DNA from 2 places in the Streptomyces sp. NPDC002588 genome. Region 1 is predicted to be linked to the other one. Evidence: riboswitches for the same ligand, from Rfam matches in the RefSeq annotation. Region 1 holds a riboswitch; the other holds the start of a gene.

Region 1 (7,141 bases):
GCTCGCCGGGCATCTCGGGCTGCCCGTCGTATGGGTGCGGCTCGTCTTCGTCGGCCTGTTCATGGCAGACGGCCTCGGCGCCCTGTTGTACGCGGCCTTCTGGTTCTTCGTGCCGCTCGGCGTCGGCGGTGTCGGCGGACAGAAACCACCGTCACTCGTCACCACGGAGACCGCGCCCGACGGCCGCCGCAGACTCGTCACCCGCAGACCGGACAGGGGCCAGATCGTCGCCCTGCTCCTCATGGTCGTCGTCGCCATGGTCTTCGTGGGCAACGTGAATCTGGGCAGCGGAGCCAAGGCGTATCTGGTGCCCGCCGTCCTCGTCGGGGCGGGTGTCGCCCTGGTCTGGCGCCAGGCGGACAACGCACGGCGGGCCCGCTGGGTCGAGGTCGGCCGCAGGCGCCGCACGCTCACGCTCCTGCGCGCCGGAGCCGGTGTCCTCCTGGTCACCGCCGGGGTCTCCGGCATCTTCGTCCTGCAGGGCTCCGCCGCCCACCTCGGCTCGGTCCTGCAGGCGGCGCTCGCCGTCCTCGTGGGCATCACACTCCTCGCCGGGCCCTATCTGGTCCGCATGACCCAGGACCTCTCCGAGGAGCGTCTGATGCGCATCCGGGCCCAGGAGCGCGCCGAGGTCGCCGCCCATGTCCATGACTCCGTGCTGCACACCCTGACCCTGATCCAGCGCAACGCGGAGAACGCGGGCGAGGTACGCCGTCTCGCCCGTGCCCAGGAGCGTGACCTGCGCACCTGGCTCTACAAGCCGGAGGGCACCGGCAAGGACGAGGAGGACGAGCCGGCCACGGTCGCCGACGCGGTCCGGCGCAGCGCCGCCGAGGTCGAGGACAACCACGGCGTCCCCATCGAGGTCGTGGTCGTGGGCGACTGCCCGCTCGACGAACGGGTGGGCGCACAGATGCAGGCCGCGCGCGAGGCGATGGTGAACGCAGCCAAGTACGGTGGCGAGGGCGGCGCCGTGCAGGTCTACGCCGAAGTCGAGGGCAGGACGGTCTTCGTGTCCGTCCGGGACCGTGGCCCCGGCTTCGATCTCGACTCGATACCCGCCGACCGCATGGGCGTCAGAGAATCGATCATCGGCCGCATGGAGCGCAACGGCGGCACGGCGCGGCTGCGGGCTGTCCCCGGCGGCGGCACCGAGGTCGAGCTGGAGATGGAGAGGGCGGAGAAAACGTCATGAGCGACCCGACCGAGACGAACGCGGGGGCGGGAGCGGCGGAAGCCGCCGAGCCTGAGAAGAGCTCCGGGAAAGGCACGGCTGGGCGGCATGTGCGCGTGGTCCTCGTCGACGACCACCGCATGTTCCGTACGGGGGTGCAGGCGGAGATCGGCCAGACCGAGCAGACCGGCGTCGAGGTCGTCGGTGAGGCCGCGGACGTCGACCAGGCGGTCACCGTCATCACGGCGACCCGGCCCGAGGTGGTCCTTCTGGACGTCCACCTGCCCGGTGGCGGCGGGGTCGAAGTGCTGCGCCGCTGCGCCCCGTTGATGGCCGACGCCGAGCAGCCGGTGCGTTTCCTCGCACTGTCCGTCTCGGACGCGGCGGAGGATGTGATCGGGGTGATCCGCGGCGGCGCCCGCGGCTATGTCACCAAGACCATCACGGGCACGGACCTGGTCGACTCGATCTTCCGGGTGCAGGAGGGCGACGCCGTCTTCTCGCCCCGGCTCGCCGGGTTCGTCCTGGACGCCTTCGCCTCCACCGACGCCCCGCCGGTCGACGAGGACCTCGACCGTCTCACCCAGCGCGAGCGCGAGGTGCTGCGCCTCATCGCCCGTGGCTATGCCTACAAGGAGATCGCCAAGCAGCTGTTCATCTCGGTGAAGACGGTCGAGTCCCATGTCTCGGCGGTGCTCCGCAAGCTCCAGCTGTCCAACCGTCATGAGCTGACGCGGTGGGCGACGGCACGCCGGCTCGTGTGACGGGCCAGGGGCCACCGGGACTCCTGGGCTCGGACCACCTGCTCTCACACCACCCGCGTCGCCCCCGCGAAGGGCATCTCGTCGATCGGGGCGATGCGTACCGGTGCCGAGGGGTTCGGGGCGTGGATCATCTGGCCGTTGCCGATGTAGAGGCCGACATGGGTGATGCCTGAGTAGAAGAACACCAGGTCGCCGGGGAGGAGTTGGGAGCGGGAGACCCGCCGGCCGGCGCCGATCTGGGCGTAGGTCGTGCGGGGCAGGGAGATTCCGGCGGAGCGGTAGGCGGCCAGGACGAGGCCCGAGCAGTCGAATGCGTCGGGGCCGGTGGCGCCCCACACGTAGGGGCTGCCGAGCTTGGAGTAGGCGAAGGACACGGCGGCGGCCGCACGGGAGTTGGCGGGAGCCGCGGGGGCCGTACCGGGCGCCTGGAGGCTGTCGCGGGCGCCGGTCGAGCCCCTTGAGGCGCGCGAGGCGCGTTCGGTCGTACCGCCGCCGCCCGTGGCCGCCTCGACGCGGGCGCGTTCCGGGGCCGTCAGCCGGGACAGCAGCCGGCGGGCCGACTCGAGCTTGTCGGTGATGGTCTTCTTGTGGGTCTTCAGTTCCGTCTGGCGGGCCTTGAGGGAGGAGAGTTCGACGCGTGCGGCGCCGCGCAGTTGCTCGATCTCGCGCAGCTGGTGGCGGACGCGGGAGACGGCGGCGGACTGCCGGTCGCCGGCGCGTTCGGCGAAGGCGGCGCCGTCGAGGTACCGGTCGGGGTCGTCGGACAGGGCGAGTTGTACGGCCGGGTCGAGGCCGCCGTCGCGGTACTGCGCCGCGGCCATCGAACCCAGCGCCTCGCGCGCCGAGTTGAGCTTGTCCTCCTTGCGGGCGGCCTCGTCCCGCAGCGTTCTGAGGCGCTGTTCGGCGGCCGTGGCCTTCTCCTGCGCGCCGTTGTACTTCTCGGTGGCCGCCTCCGCGTCCTGGTACAGCTTGTCCACCTTGGCCTTGACCTGCGCCGTGGTCAGCTTCGGCTCGGCCTGCCCGGTCCCGTCGAAGGCCGTCGCCGTCGCCGCGCCCGCGAGAGCGAGGGTGAACGCGGTACGGGCCGTCCGGCCGCCGAGCGAGCGCTGACGGGGCTTGCGGTGCGCTGCCACGTGGGAGTGCATGTCCTTTCGTACGACCGCCCCGGCCGCGGTGGTCGTACGACGGTCGTCGGACGGGGCCACGGCTGTCAGATGGTCCCATCGGCCGTCGCGGGGGAGCGGACGGACGACCGAGGGGAGCGGCTGACGTGTCCGGCGGCGGCCCGCACAGGGGGAGCGGAGCGCGCCGCCGGACCTTCTCGGCGGTGGTGGCCGACTGCCGCCCCTGGCCCGGGCGGCGGTGGGGAGCCGGTCACCTGGGGGAGGACGCTAGGCCCGTCGGTGTCAGGTTGGTAACGTGATGTGCGGAAATGACACGAGCGGACCGCCGGGTGACCGTATCTGCCGAGGAAGCCGGGCCGGGGGTGTCGGATTCGCGTGGTGCGCTGACCGATGCGGCGCTTCCCGGGCACCTCGGTGCGACGGGCTGCTATGGGACGCCCATGCATGCCCCGTCAGCGGTGGCGGGGCGGTGTCCGGAGGGCCGGTGTCGGGTGCCGATGCCCCGATGATTAGCATCCGGGCTCATGGACGTACTCATCCACCTTTTCGTCGGCCTGCACATCATCGGCATCGCCGCGCTGCTGGGCGGCTTCCTCACGCAGATGAAGGCGATGGGCCAGGGCACGGCCCGCTTCGTCCCTGCGATGCTGCACGGCGCGGCGACCATGCTGGTCACCGGCGTGATCCTGGTCGGCCTCAACCAGGCGGACGACCAGCCCGTCAACAACATCAAGATCGGCGTGAAGCTGGCGCTGCTGATCGTGATCCTCGGCCTGGTCTATGTGAAGCGCGACGACGAGACGGTGGAGAAGCCGCTGTTCGGGCTGGTCGGGGCGCTGACCGTGGCCAACATCTTCATCGCGGTCCTGTGGACCTGAGGGCCGCGCGGGCGGTGGCCGACGCGGCCACGCAGGCGGCCAGCCACGCCGCCACGGCGATCCACAGCAGCACCTTCCCGGCCCCTTCCGGCCAGGTGACGCCGAGGGCGTCGGCGACGGACAGCATGGCCGCCGCCGTCATCCCCATCGGGAACACCGTCGCCCAGCGCCGCACGTCGTGGCGCGGCCGCGGCCACCGGACCTCGGCGGCGAGCAGGACCGCGTACCAGCCCAGGGCGAGCACCAGCAGCGTCACGGTCACCGTGCGCAGCGCGCCCCGGTCGTCGGCGTTCCACAGGTACAGCGTGCCGCCGTCGGCCGCGACGAGTCTCGCGCCCGCGAGCGCCGAGATGGCGAGCGCCCCGCCCGCCACCCACTGATCCCCGGCGCCCTCGGCGATCTGCCGCCAGTCGAACCGGAACAGCATCAGCGCGTAGAGCACCAGCCCCAGCCAGAACAGCACGAGGGCGGTGTGCGCGAGCCAGGCCGCCGTCTCCGCCGCCGCCAGGGTCGCCCCCAGCACGGCGAGCGCCTGCGTGGCCACACAGCACAGGAACACCGCCCCGGGCATCCGCCGCTCCCAGTGCCGCAAGACGCGCCCCATCAGCACCGGCCACAGCAGCGCCGCCAGCGCCAGTGAGACAGCGGCCAGGGGCTGCCGGCCGAGTTCCGACACACGGGTCCCGAGCACGGCCGTGGCGGCGACGGCGGTCAGTGCCCCCGGCGTGCCCGCCTCGGCCCGCCACCGTTCGCGCTCCCGCACCAGCCGTACGGCGAAGTCCGCGGCCAGCGCCAGCCAGGCGGCGACGGTCAGCGCCAGCGTGACGCGCGACAGCGCCTCGTAGCCCGCGAGGTGCAGTCCGACCGACAGGATGCCGGTGGCCATCACGGCGGCCCCGGCCGCCGGCGCACACCGCGCCCACCAGGCGCGCAGGGGGGAGGAGGCGGACATGGGGCCGATGCTAGTGCCGCGGCACTAGTGCCGAGCGGCTTGAGTGGGGGCACGCGCGCGTGCGTCAGTCCATGTGGTGCACGCGCGCATGCGTCACGCCGGGCGGACCACGCTGTAGATGCCCGACTCGCCGTCGTAGTAGATCGACTCCTCGCGGACGTACGCGCCCGGCTTCGGGGCGTGGATCATCATGCCGTTGCCTATGTAGATGCCGACGTGGCTGACGTCGTCGTAGAAGAAGACCAGGTCACCGGGGCGGGCGTCGGCGAGGGAGACGGTGGTGCCGGCGTTCACCTGGTCGTAGGTGGTGCGCGGGAGGGAGACACCCGCGGCCTTCCAGGCGGCCTGGGTGAGACCGGAGCAGTCGTAGGAGTCGGGGCCGGTCGCGCCCCAGACGTACGGCTTGCCGATCTGCGCGCGGGCGAAGGCGAGCGCCTTCTCGGCCTTGGTGGTGTACGACGAGGAGTCGGCGGAGGACGAGGAGGACGACGCGGACGTGTCCGAGGAGGCGGCGCTCTCCTGCTCCTTGGCGGCCTGTTCGGCGGCCTGCTGCCGGGCCAGCTCCGCCGCCTTGCGCGCGGCCGCCTCCTGCTTCTCCTTCTCGATCGCCGCCAGCCGCGCCTTCTCCTCGGCGGTCAGCCGGGACAGCAGCTCGCGTGCCTCGCTCAGCTTCGTCTGGACGGCCGTCTTTGCGGCCTTCAGGTCGCTCTGCGTGTCGGTGAGCGCGGCGAGGCTCTCGGCGGCCTCCTGCCGCTTCCTCATCGTCGCCGACTGCTCGGTGACGTAGTCGTCGACCGCGCCCTTCTGGCGGTCGGTCAGGCGGCTCATCAGCTGCGTCTGGTCGAAGTAGTCCTGCGGGGAGTCCGCGAGCAGGAAGGTCGCCGTGTCGGGTGCGGAGGCGCCGGTGCGGTACTGGGCGGCGGCGAAGGAACCCAGTTCCTCCCGCGCCGCGTTGAGCTTCTGGGTGCGCCGGGCGACGTCGTCGAGGAGGCCGTCGACCCGCCCCCGTTCCTTGGTCGTCTTCTCCTTGGCGGCGTTGTACTTCTCGGTCGCCGACTCCGCCTGGCGGTAGAGGTCGTCGACCTTCTTCTCCACCTCCTCCAGGCTCGGCTTGCCGTCGTCGGCCGGGGCGGCGTTCGCCGACTGGGAGAGCAGGGCCACGGACGTGAGGGCGGCGGTGGCGAGGGCGGGCGTGCGGATGCCTGCCACGCGGGTGCCGGGGAAGCGCGGCTTGCGGTGCTGCGACGCCAAGGGAGGCGACTCCTTCCATCATCCGCCTACCGGGTTAGCTGTCGGGTTCGGGCGGATGGTTCGGAAGGGCGCCCTACGGCCCTTCCCGGGAGGGGAGTCGGGCCGATTCACCCCAGAGGTTCGGTGGGTCCCCGGCTCCGGCTGCCGCACAGGGGGCGCACCGGACTCGGCGGAGGCCGTGCGGCCCGGCGAGGTTCGCCGGTGGGGATCCGTTTGGCCTGCCCGGCACGGTAGCCAACTGGTGTGGCCTCTGTGAAGGTTGATGGGCGATATGCCCGATACATTTTCGTGACCTTGAGCGAAGACCGCACGCGAGATCACGTGCTGTGATATCTCCGCCCCGGAAGGTGAGAGCGGGGATGTTCCGGGGAGGGCGGCGCGTTGTCGGTGGGGCACCCTAGACTCGGAGAGCGATGAGCAGCCTCTTTGACGACAGCTTCCTGGCGGACCTCCAGGGCCCCCGTGCCCATGAGGAGGAACCCCCGCCGCCGCCCGAGGACGATCACGGACCGGAGCCGGTTCCGGACGATCTGTTCGGCGGGAAGTTCGACGTGCCTCCCGGCGGGACCGCCCACCACCCGGACGCCGGCGACCGGGACGCCTACTACCGCGACGGCGCCCCCCGCCCGGTGGTCGACGCGGCGGCGCTCCTCGAGGGGCTCAACGACAACCAGCGCGCGGCCGTCGTCCACGCCGGCACCCCCCTGCTCATCGTCGCCGGCGCCGGCTCCGGCAAGACCCGCGTGCTCACCCACCGCATCGCCCACCTGCTCGCCGAGCGCCATGTCCACCCCGGCCAGATCCTCGCGATCACCTTCACCAACAAGGCCGCGGGCGAGATGAAGGAGCGCGTCGAGCAGCTCGTGGGCCCGCGGGCGAACGCGATGTGGGTGATGACCTTCCACAGCGCGTGCGTGCGGATCCTCAGGCGCGAGTCGAAGAAGCTCGGCTTCACGTCCTCCTTCTCGATCTACGACGCCGCGGACTCCAAGCGCCTG
Region 2 (7,141 bases), on a different contig from region 1:
CCCTGTCCTCGGCGAGGGCGACGTCCGCCGCTCCCTGTTCCTTCAGTACCCGCGCCGCGTCGCCGGTGTCGGGCGTGGTCACGACCAGGCGACCGCGCGCACCGGCCGCGAGGTCCGCCACCGCACCCTGGGTGATCAGGCGGCCCTGGGCCATCACCGCGGCATGCGTGCACACCTGTTCGATCTCGTCGAGGAGGTGGGAGGAGAGGAAGACGGTGGTGCCGTCCGAGGCCAGCTCCCGCACCAGGGAGCGGATCTCCCGCATGCCCTGCGGGTCGAGGCCGTTGGTCGGCTCGTCGAGGACGAGGAGACGACGGGGCTGGAGGAGGGCGGCGGCGAGACCCAGTCGCTGTTTCATGCCGAGCGAGTACGCCTTCGCCTTCTTGCCGGCCGCGGCTCTCAGTCCCACCCGCTCCAGCGCCGCACCGACCCGGGTACGCCGGGTGCGCGGGTCGGCGGTCGGGTCGGCGGCGTCGTAGCGCAGGAGGTTGTCCCGGCCGGAGAGGAAGCCGTAGAGGGCGGGGCCCTCGATCAGGGCGCCGACCTGGGGAAGCACGGAGCGCGCGGCCCGGGGCATGGACTGCCCCAGGACGCGCGCGGTGCCGGACGTGGGCTCGATGAGCCCCATCAGCATGCGGATCGTGGTGGTCTTGCCGGAGCCGTTCGGACCGAGGAAGCCGAAGACGCTGCCCGCCGGGACGGTGAGGTCCAGGCGGTCCACGGCGAGCTGGCCGCCGCGGTAGCGCTTGGTGAGGGCCTGCGTGTGGATGACGGGTGCGTCCCCCGCGGAGGCGTCCCCCGCACGTGCCTCCCCCATGGGCGCGTCCCCCGCGGGGGCGTCCCTCGTGGGGCCGTCATCCATGGGCTCCTCCTCCGCGGTCCTCCGGCTTCGTACGGTACCGCTGCCTACTTGGCCGAGTCGGCGGCCTTCACGAGGGCGTCCTTGGTGACCGCGCCGACGTAGACCTTGCCGTCGTCCGTGACCAGGGCGTTGATCAGCCTGGTGGAGAAGACCGTGCCGGAGCCGAACTTGCCGGTCACCTTGTCGCCGAAGGAGCCGAGGAAGCCGCTCAGCGCGCCGCCGGCGTCGGAGCCGAGTTCGGAGCCCAGCTCCGAGTCCGAGGGGACGCCCTTGCCGCCGGTTTCGAGGACGGCGACGGAGGTCCAGCCCTTGCCGAGGACGTCGAAGCCGTCGGCGGCGTCGGTGCCTTCGATGCCATCGATGCCGTCGGTGCCGTCGGTGCTGCCGGATCCGTCCCCGAAGTGCTCGGGCGCGTCGGTGCCGTCCTTCGCGGTCTCCGGGTCCTCCTCGGTGACCTTGGCGCCCTTGGGCGGGGTGAAGTCGAACGTCGAGGCGGCCGGCTTGGCGAACGTCACCTGGGTGAAGCCCGCGTCGACGACGGCGGCGCCGCCGCTGGCCGGGGTCAGCGTGAACTTCAGGGGCAGACCGGTCTTGGCGTCCACGGCCACGCTGATCGCGCCGACCGTGGAACCGGACTGCTTCGGCTTGACCAGCAGCTTGTACGCGTCACGGCCCGCGACGTGCACGGTGCCGTCGACCGTGACGGAGGTCGTGTCGTCGACCGCCTTGAGGGCGTCCTCGGTGAGGTCCTTGGGCGTCGCGGGAGGTTCGCCGGCGCCGTCCGTGCTCTCGTCGGTGGTGGAGTGGTAGACCTCGTTGGAGGAGCTGTCGTAGCCCCAGACGTCCTTGCCGTTGTGGATGAGGCTGTATTCGGCGGCGTTCTCCAGGAGGGAGAGCTTCTGCCGGTCGGGGCCGTCGGCGGCGACGCGCAGGGTGTGCGTGCCGGAGGCGAGCTCGGTGAGCTTGGCAGAGGGGTCGGCGGACGAACCGTCACCACCCTTGCCCGCGGCCCCCGAGAGCAGGCCGCTCTCCAGGCCGCCGAGGTCGGGGAGGCCGAGGTCGGTGCTGATCTTCACCGTGCCGGACAGCTGCTGCACGTCCGAGGCGGCGATCTTGTCGAGGAGCTGCTGTGCGGTGATCTTCGGCAGGTCGGGGTCGCCGGAGTCGGCGAGCGCCGGAACCAGGCCGATCGTCGCGGCGGCGACGCCGATCACGGTGACCGGGACGACGTACCGCATAGCTTTGCGCCGCCCGACGCGCAGGTCGTCTGTCTCCCCGGCGGTCATGCTGTCGTCGGATACGTTCGGTGCCATGTGTGCCTTACCTCCGTCGTCGGCGGCGGCTGGTCATCTCCCGCTGAACGTCCCCACCCCGAGCCGCCATTCTCACCCGAATCGGTGAGGAGTGGTCTCTTTCCGTGCTTCCCATCTGACCAAAATGCCCGTCAGGAAACGTCAGCCCGAAGGGCCAACTCCGCATACACCTGCGGTATGACACGGGTGACACCGGCCGCGGCCGAACCCGTAGGGGTCCGGGGTGGCAGGGGTTGGGGTCGGAGGTCGGGGTGGATCAGCCTGCCCGGTGGACCACCGCGTCGCAGAGGCCCATCAGCGCCGACTTCGCGTCACACTCCGTCAGCGGCGCCAGCGCGGCGCGCGCCTCCTGGGCGTACCGCACCGTGTCCCGGCGGGCCTGTTCCAGCGCGGGGTGGGTGCGCAGCGCGGCGACCGCCTCCGCGAGCTTCGCGTCGTCGCTGAGGTCGGAGTCCAGCAGTTCGCACAGCGCGATGTCCTCGGGCAGCGACTGCTGCGCCGCCCGCTCACGGAGTCGCAGCACCGGAAGCGTGGGGACCCCCTCGCGCAGGTCGGTCCCGGGCGTCTTGCCCGACTCGTGGGAGTCGGAGGCGATGTCGAGGACGTCGTCCGCCAGCTGGAAGGCGACGCCGAGCCGCTCGCCGTACTGGGTGAGCACGTCCACCACCGTCTCGTCGGCGCCCGACATCATCGCGCCGAAACGGCAGGACACCGCCACCAGCGAGCCGGTCTTGCCGCCGAGGACGTCGAGGTAGTGGTCGACCGGGTCGCGGCCGTCGACCGGGCCCGCCGTCTCCAGGATCTGACCCGTGACCAGCCGCTCGAACGCCTCCGCCTGGACCCGCACCGCCTCCGGACCGAGGTCGGCGAGGATGTGCGAGGCGCGCGCGAAGAGGAAGTCGCCGGTGAGTACCGCGAGCGAGTTGCCCCAGCGGGCGTTCGCACTGGGCACCCCGCGCCGCACGGCCGCCTCGTCCATCACGTCGTCGTGGTAGAGGGTCGCCAGATGGGTGAGCTCCACGACGACCGCCGACGGCACGACCCCCGGCGCGTACGGGTCACCGAAGCGCGCCGCGAGCATCACGAGCAGCGGCCTGAACCGCTTCCCGCCGGCCCGCAGCAGGTGCTGGGCGGCCTCGGTGATGAACGGCACCTCACTCTTGGTGGCCTCGAGCAAGCCTTCCTCGACAGCCGCCAATCCGGCCTGGACATCGGCTTCCAGAGCCTGGTCCCGCACGCTCAGCCCGAACGGCTCGACGACGGTCACGAGGGGTCTCCTGTCTGCTGGTGTCTACTGGCGATTACGCGGTTTGTCGATAGGTCTCTGCGCTCACTCAAGTCAGCGTATCCGGTCACCTTTCGATCACCGCGAGCCCCCACGGTTACAGCCCGGGCGGTATCGGATCAACGGGCGCGTTTTCCTGATCGGCCCATACGAACAAAACACACCCTTTTAATTACTTCTTGCGACCATTGCCCGATTCACCCGTCTTGCGGAAGCCGGTGAGTTGGCTCACTTCCCACGCCTCACGGGTTCGACCTCGGCGCCACCCGAACCCCTACCCGATCCCTCGCCCCTCTCAAGCGAGTTGAAGGCTTTGCATCCACAAAGGATCAAGTACCCCATAGTTCACAGACCAAGGTCAATAGGGTTGATCTATGAATCTGCTACTTGTTCCGGACATGTGCTCTCGCATACGTTCCCGGCCTGTCCAGCGGAACGCCGAATCCTGCCGCCGCCCGGACACCCACCGAGAACGCCACGGCAGGAGCGGGGGAACCAGGTAAGTCGCCGTGCCGGACGTCTGACGACGTCCGGGGCGGCTCGGGGTGAAGTCGCGTCCTCACGGACGCGGCCGGGCAGCTCCCGCCCGAACCCGACAGCTCACCTCGCAGGCGACGGAGAGGAACTTCGCCATGCCTGCCATGCCTTCCATGTCCGCTGCCGGTCAGCCCGGCCGCACCCCCCGCCGCCTCGCCCGCACGCTCGCCGTCGCCGCCACCGGCGCCGCCGTGCTCGCCCTCCCGCTCATCGGCGCCACCACCGCCTCCGCCACGCCGGCGACCGCGGCGGCCACCACGACCGCCGGGTACGCCAACAACCTCGACGGCTGGATCCGCGAGTCCCTCGCGATCATGGCCCAGAAGGGGATTCCGGGCACCTACAACGGCATCTACCGCAATGTCATACGGGAGTCGTCCGGCAACCCGAACGCCATCAACCTGTGGGACTCGAACGCGGCCGCCGGCACCCCCTCCAAGGGCCTGCTCCAGGTCATCGACCCGACCTTCCGGGCCTACCACGTGGACGGCACGTCGTGGGACCCCTACGACCCGGTCGCGAACATCACCGCCGCCTGCAACTACGCGGCCGCCCGGTACGGCTCGATCGACAACGTCTTCGGCGCGTACTGACCGGCCCGGCTCAGGATCCGGACTCACGGACAGAGACGTTCGAGGACGACGGCCACGCCGTCGTCCTCGTTCGACGTCGTCACCTCGTCGGCCACCGCCTTCAGCTCCGGATGCGCGTTGGCCATCGCGACCCCGTGGGCGGCCCAGTCGAACATCGGGATGTCGTTGGGCATGTCCCCGAAGGCCATGGTGTCCTCGGGCCTGAGGCCCAGATGCTCGGCGGCCAGGGCCAGCCCCGTCGCCTTGGTGACCCCGCACGGCTGCAGCTCCACCGTGCCCGGCCCCGACATGGTGACCGTGGCCAGCGAACCGACCACCGCGCGGGCCGTCGACGCCAGCTCGTCGTCGGAGAGGGTGGGGTGACGCAACAGCACCTTGCTGATCGGCTCGCACCACAGGTCGTCGCGCCGCTCGACGCGCAGCGCGGGCAGCGTCGGATGCGGCATCCGGTAGCCGGGCTCGATGAGCGTCAGCCCGTCGACTCCGTCCTGGTCGACGGCCGCGTACAGCTGCCCGACCTCGGCCTCGATCTTGCCGAGGGCGGTCTCCGCGAGTTCCCGGTCCAGGGTGACCGACCACAGCAGACGGTCCGCGCCGGCGTCGTACAACTGCGCGCCCTGTCCGCACACCGCGAGCCCCCTGCTGTGCAGGCGGTCGAGCAGCGGCCGTACCCGTGGGGCCGGCCGGCCCGTCACCACGAGGTGGCGCGCACCGGCGTACGCCACCCGCGCGAGCGCGTCGAGCGACCGGTCGGAGAAGGTGTCGTCGCCGCGGAGCAGCGTTCCGTCCAGGTCGGTGGCGATGAGGGAGTACGGGACGGCGTACGGGGTGCGCTCGGCATATGCGGTGGGTGCGGCCATGATCAGAGAATACGGATCCCGCACCCGCCGGACTCGACGTGAACCGGACCAGGACGGAGTCCGGTCCTCTTCTGCCAACTCCCCTTCTTTTGTTGACCGATCGCTGTTGAACAGGGTTGACCAGAGGTTCGAGAAACAGTTTTCCGCCGCATCGCCGGGTGCAGACCGGTTGAAGGCCTCTGCACCGGTTGGCGACCATATGCTCCGCCGCCCACCGAACGCCCCGTTCGGCACGGGCCTGCGGCCTGCCGCGAACACCACGAAGAAGATCACGTCGTCGTTGACCGGTGGCATCTTCCGGTGACGGGCGGAAGCGGAGAACAGCGGCCGAACTGAGCCGCCCCGGCCTGTGCCGTGCCGCTCCGGCCAGGTCAGCCGTAACGTGTGCCGCGGTCCCCCGCGCCGTCGGCAGGGTCCAGGCGTGTGCCCGGCGAGCACGAGAGACCGCCCGCCCGAGCACACGACCGAGCACATGACCGAACGCGCGACCGAACGCATGCCCGGGCAGGTGGCCGAGCGCGGGACCGAGCAGATGACAGAACGCACGACCGAGCGTACGAAAGCGAGGCAGCACCCCATGCCCCCCTTCGACATCCCCGAGGGCGATCCCTTCGGTCCGCACAACCTTCCGTACGGCGTCTTCTCGCTCCCCGGCTCGGCGGACCGCACCGTCGGCGTCCGGCTCGGCGACCAGGTCCTGGACGCCGGTGCCGCGGCCCAGGCGCTCGGCTCGCCGCACGCCGCCCTGCTCGCCCGGCCGACCCTCAACCCCCTGCTGGCCGCGGGCCGCACCACCTGGTCGGAGGTCCGCCGCACGCTCACGGACGCGGTCACCGACCCCGCCCACCGCACCACCCTCGAACCGCTCCTCCACCCGCTCCCCTCGGTGGCCCTGCACCTCCCCTTCGAGGTCGCCGACTACGTCGACTTCTACTCCTCCGAGCACCACGCCCGGAACGCGGGCTCGATCTTCCGCCCCGACGCCGGGGACACCCTTCTGCCCAACTGGAAGCACCTGCCCATCGGCTACCACGGCCGGGCCGGCACGGTCGTCGTCTCCGGCACCGACGTCGTCCGCCCCTCGGGCCAGCGCAAGACCCCCGCCGACCCCGCCCCGGTCTTCGGCCCGTCCGCGCGACTCGACATCGAGGCCGAGGTCGGCTTCGTGGTGGGCGCTCCCTCGCGGCACGGCCACCCGGTCGCGCTGGCCGACTTCCGCGAACACGTCTTCGGGCTGTGCCTGCTCAACGACTGGTCGGCCCGCGACATCCAGGCCTGGGAGTACGTCCCCCTCGGCCCCTTCCTGGCCAAGTCCTTCGCCACCTCCGTCTCGGCCTGGATCACCCCGCTGGAAGCCCTGGAGGAAGCCCGGGTGGCACCTCCGCGGCGCACCCACCCCCTGCTGCCCTACCTGGACGACTCCGCCACCGAGCCCGCCGGCTACGACCTGCGCATCTCCGTCGCCCTCAACGGCCAGGTCGTCGCCGAGCCGCCCTTCTCCACCATGTACTGGACCGCCGCCCAGCAGCTCGCCCACCTGACCGTCAACGGCGCCTCTCTGCGGACCGGCGACCTGTACGGCTCGGGCACGGTCAGCGGCCCCGCCGAGCACCAGCGCGGCTCCCTCCTGGAACTGACCTGGAACGGCCGCGACCCGCTGGACCTCCCTGGCGGCAAGCGGACTTTCCTCG

What was found. A riboswitch is a leader RNA that binds a small molecule or an ion and turns the genes downstream of it on or off. The one in region 1 is predicted to bind cyclic di-AMP.
Region 2: it holds a riboswitch for cyclic di-AMP, as region 1 does, so the genes downstream of both, ABT057_RS34900 (transglycosylase SLT domain-containing protein) here and ABT057_RS42060 (C40 family peptidase) in region 1, are expected to answer to the same signal.

Annotation. Positions count from the first base shown of each region.
Region 1 is NZ_JBEOWF010000055.1:44,348-51,488, forward strand. It holds gene ABT057_RS42035 (ATP-binding protein) at 1-1,195, shown strand, start outside; gene ABT057_RS42040 (LuxR C-terminal-related transcriptional regulator) at 1,192-1,938, shown strand; gene ABT057_RS42045 (C40 family peptidase) at 1,983-3,071, opposite strand; gene ABT057_RS42050 (hypothetical protein) at 3,587-3,940, shown strand; gene ABT057_RS42055 (tellurite resistance/C4-dicarboxylate transporter family protein) at 3,918-4,892, opposite strand; gene ABT057_RS42060 (C40 family peptidase) at 4,986-6,143, opposite strand; cyclic di-AMP (ydaO/yuaA leader) riboswitch at 6,152-6,325, opposite strand; gene pcrA (DNA helicase PcrA) at 6,557-7,141, shown strand, end outside.
Region 2 is NZ_JBEOWF010000038.1:32,195-39,335, forward strand. It holds gene ABT057_RS34885 (ABC transporter ATP-binding protein) at 1-817, opposite strand, end outside; gene ABT057_RS34890 (LolA family protein) at 907-2,175, opposite strand; gene ABT057_RS34895 (polyprenyl synthetase family protein) at 2,432-3,442, opposite strand; cyclic di-AMP (ydaO/yuaA leader) riboswitch at 3,961-4,089, shown strand; gene ABT057_RS34900 (transglycosylase SLT domain-containing protein) at 4,111-4,590, shown strand; gene ABT057_RS34905 (HAD family hydrolase) at 4,614-5,450, opposite strand; gene fahA (fumarylacetoacetase) at 6,028-7,141, shown strand, end outside.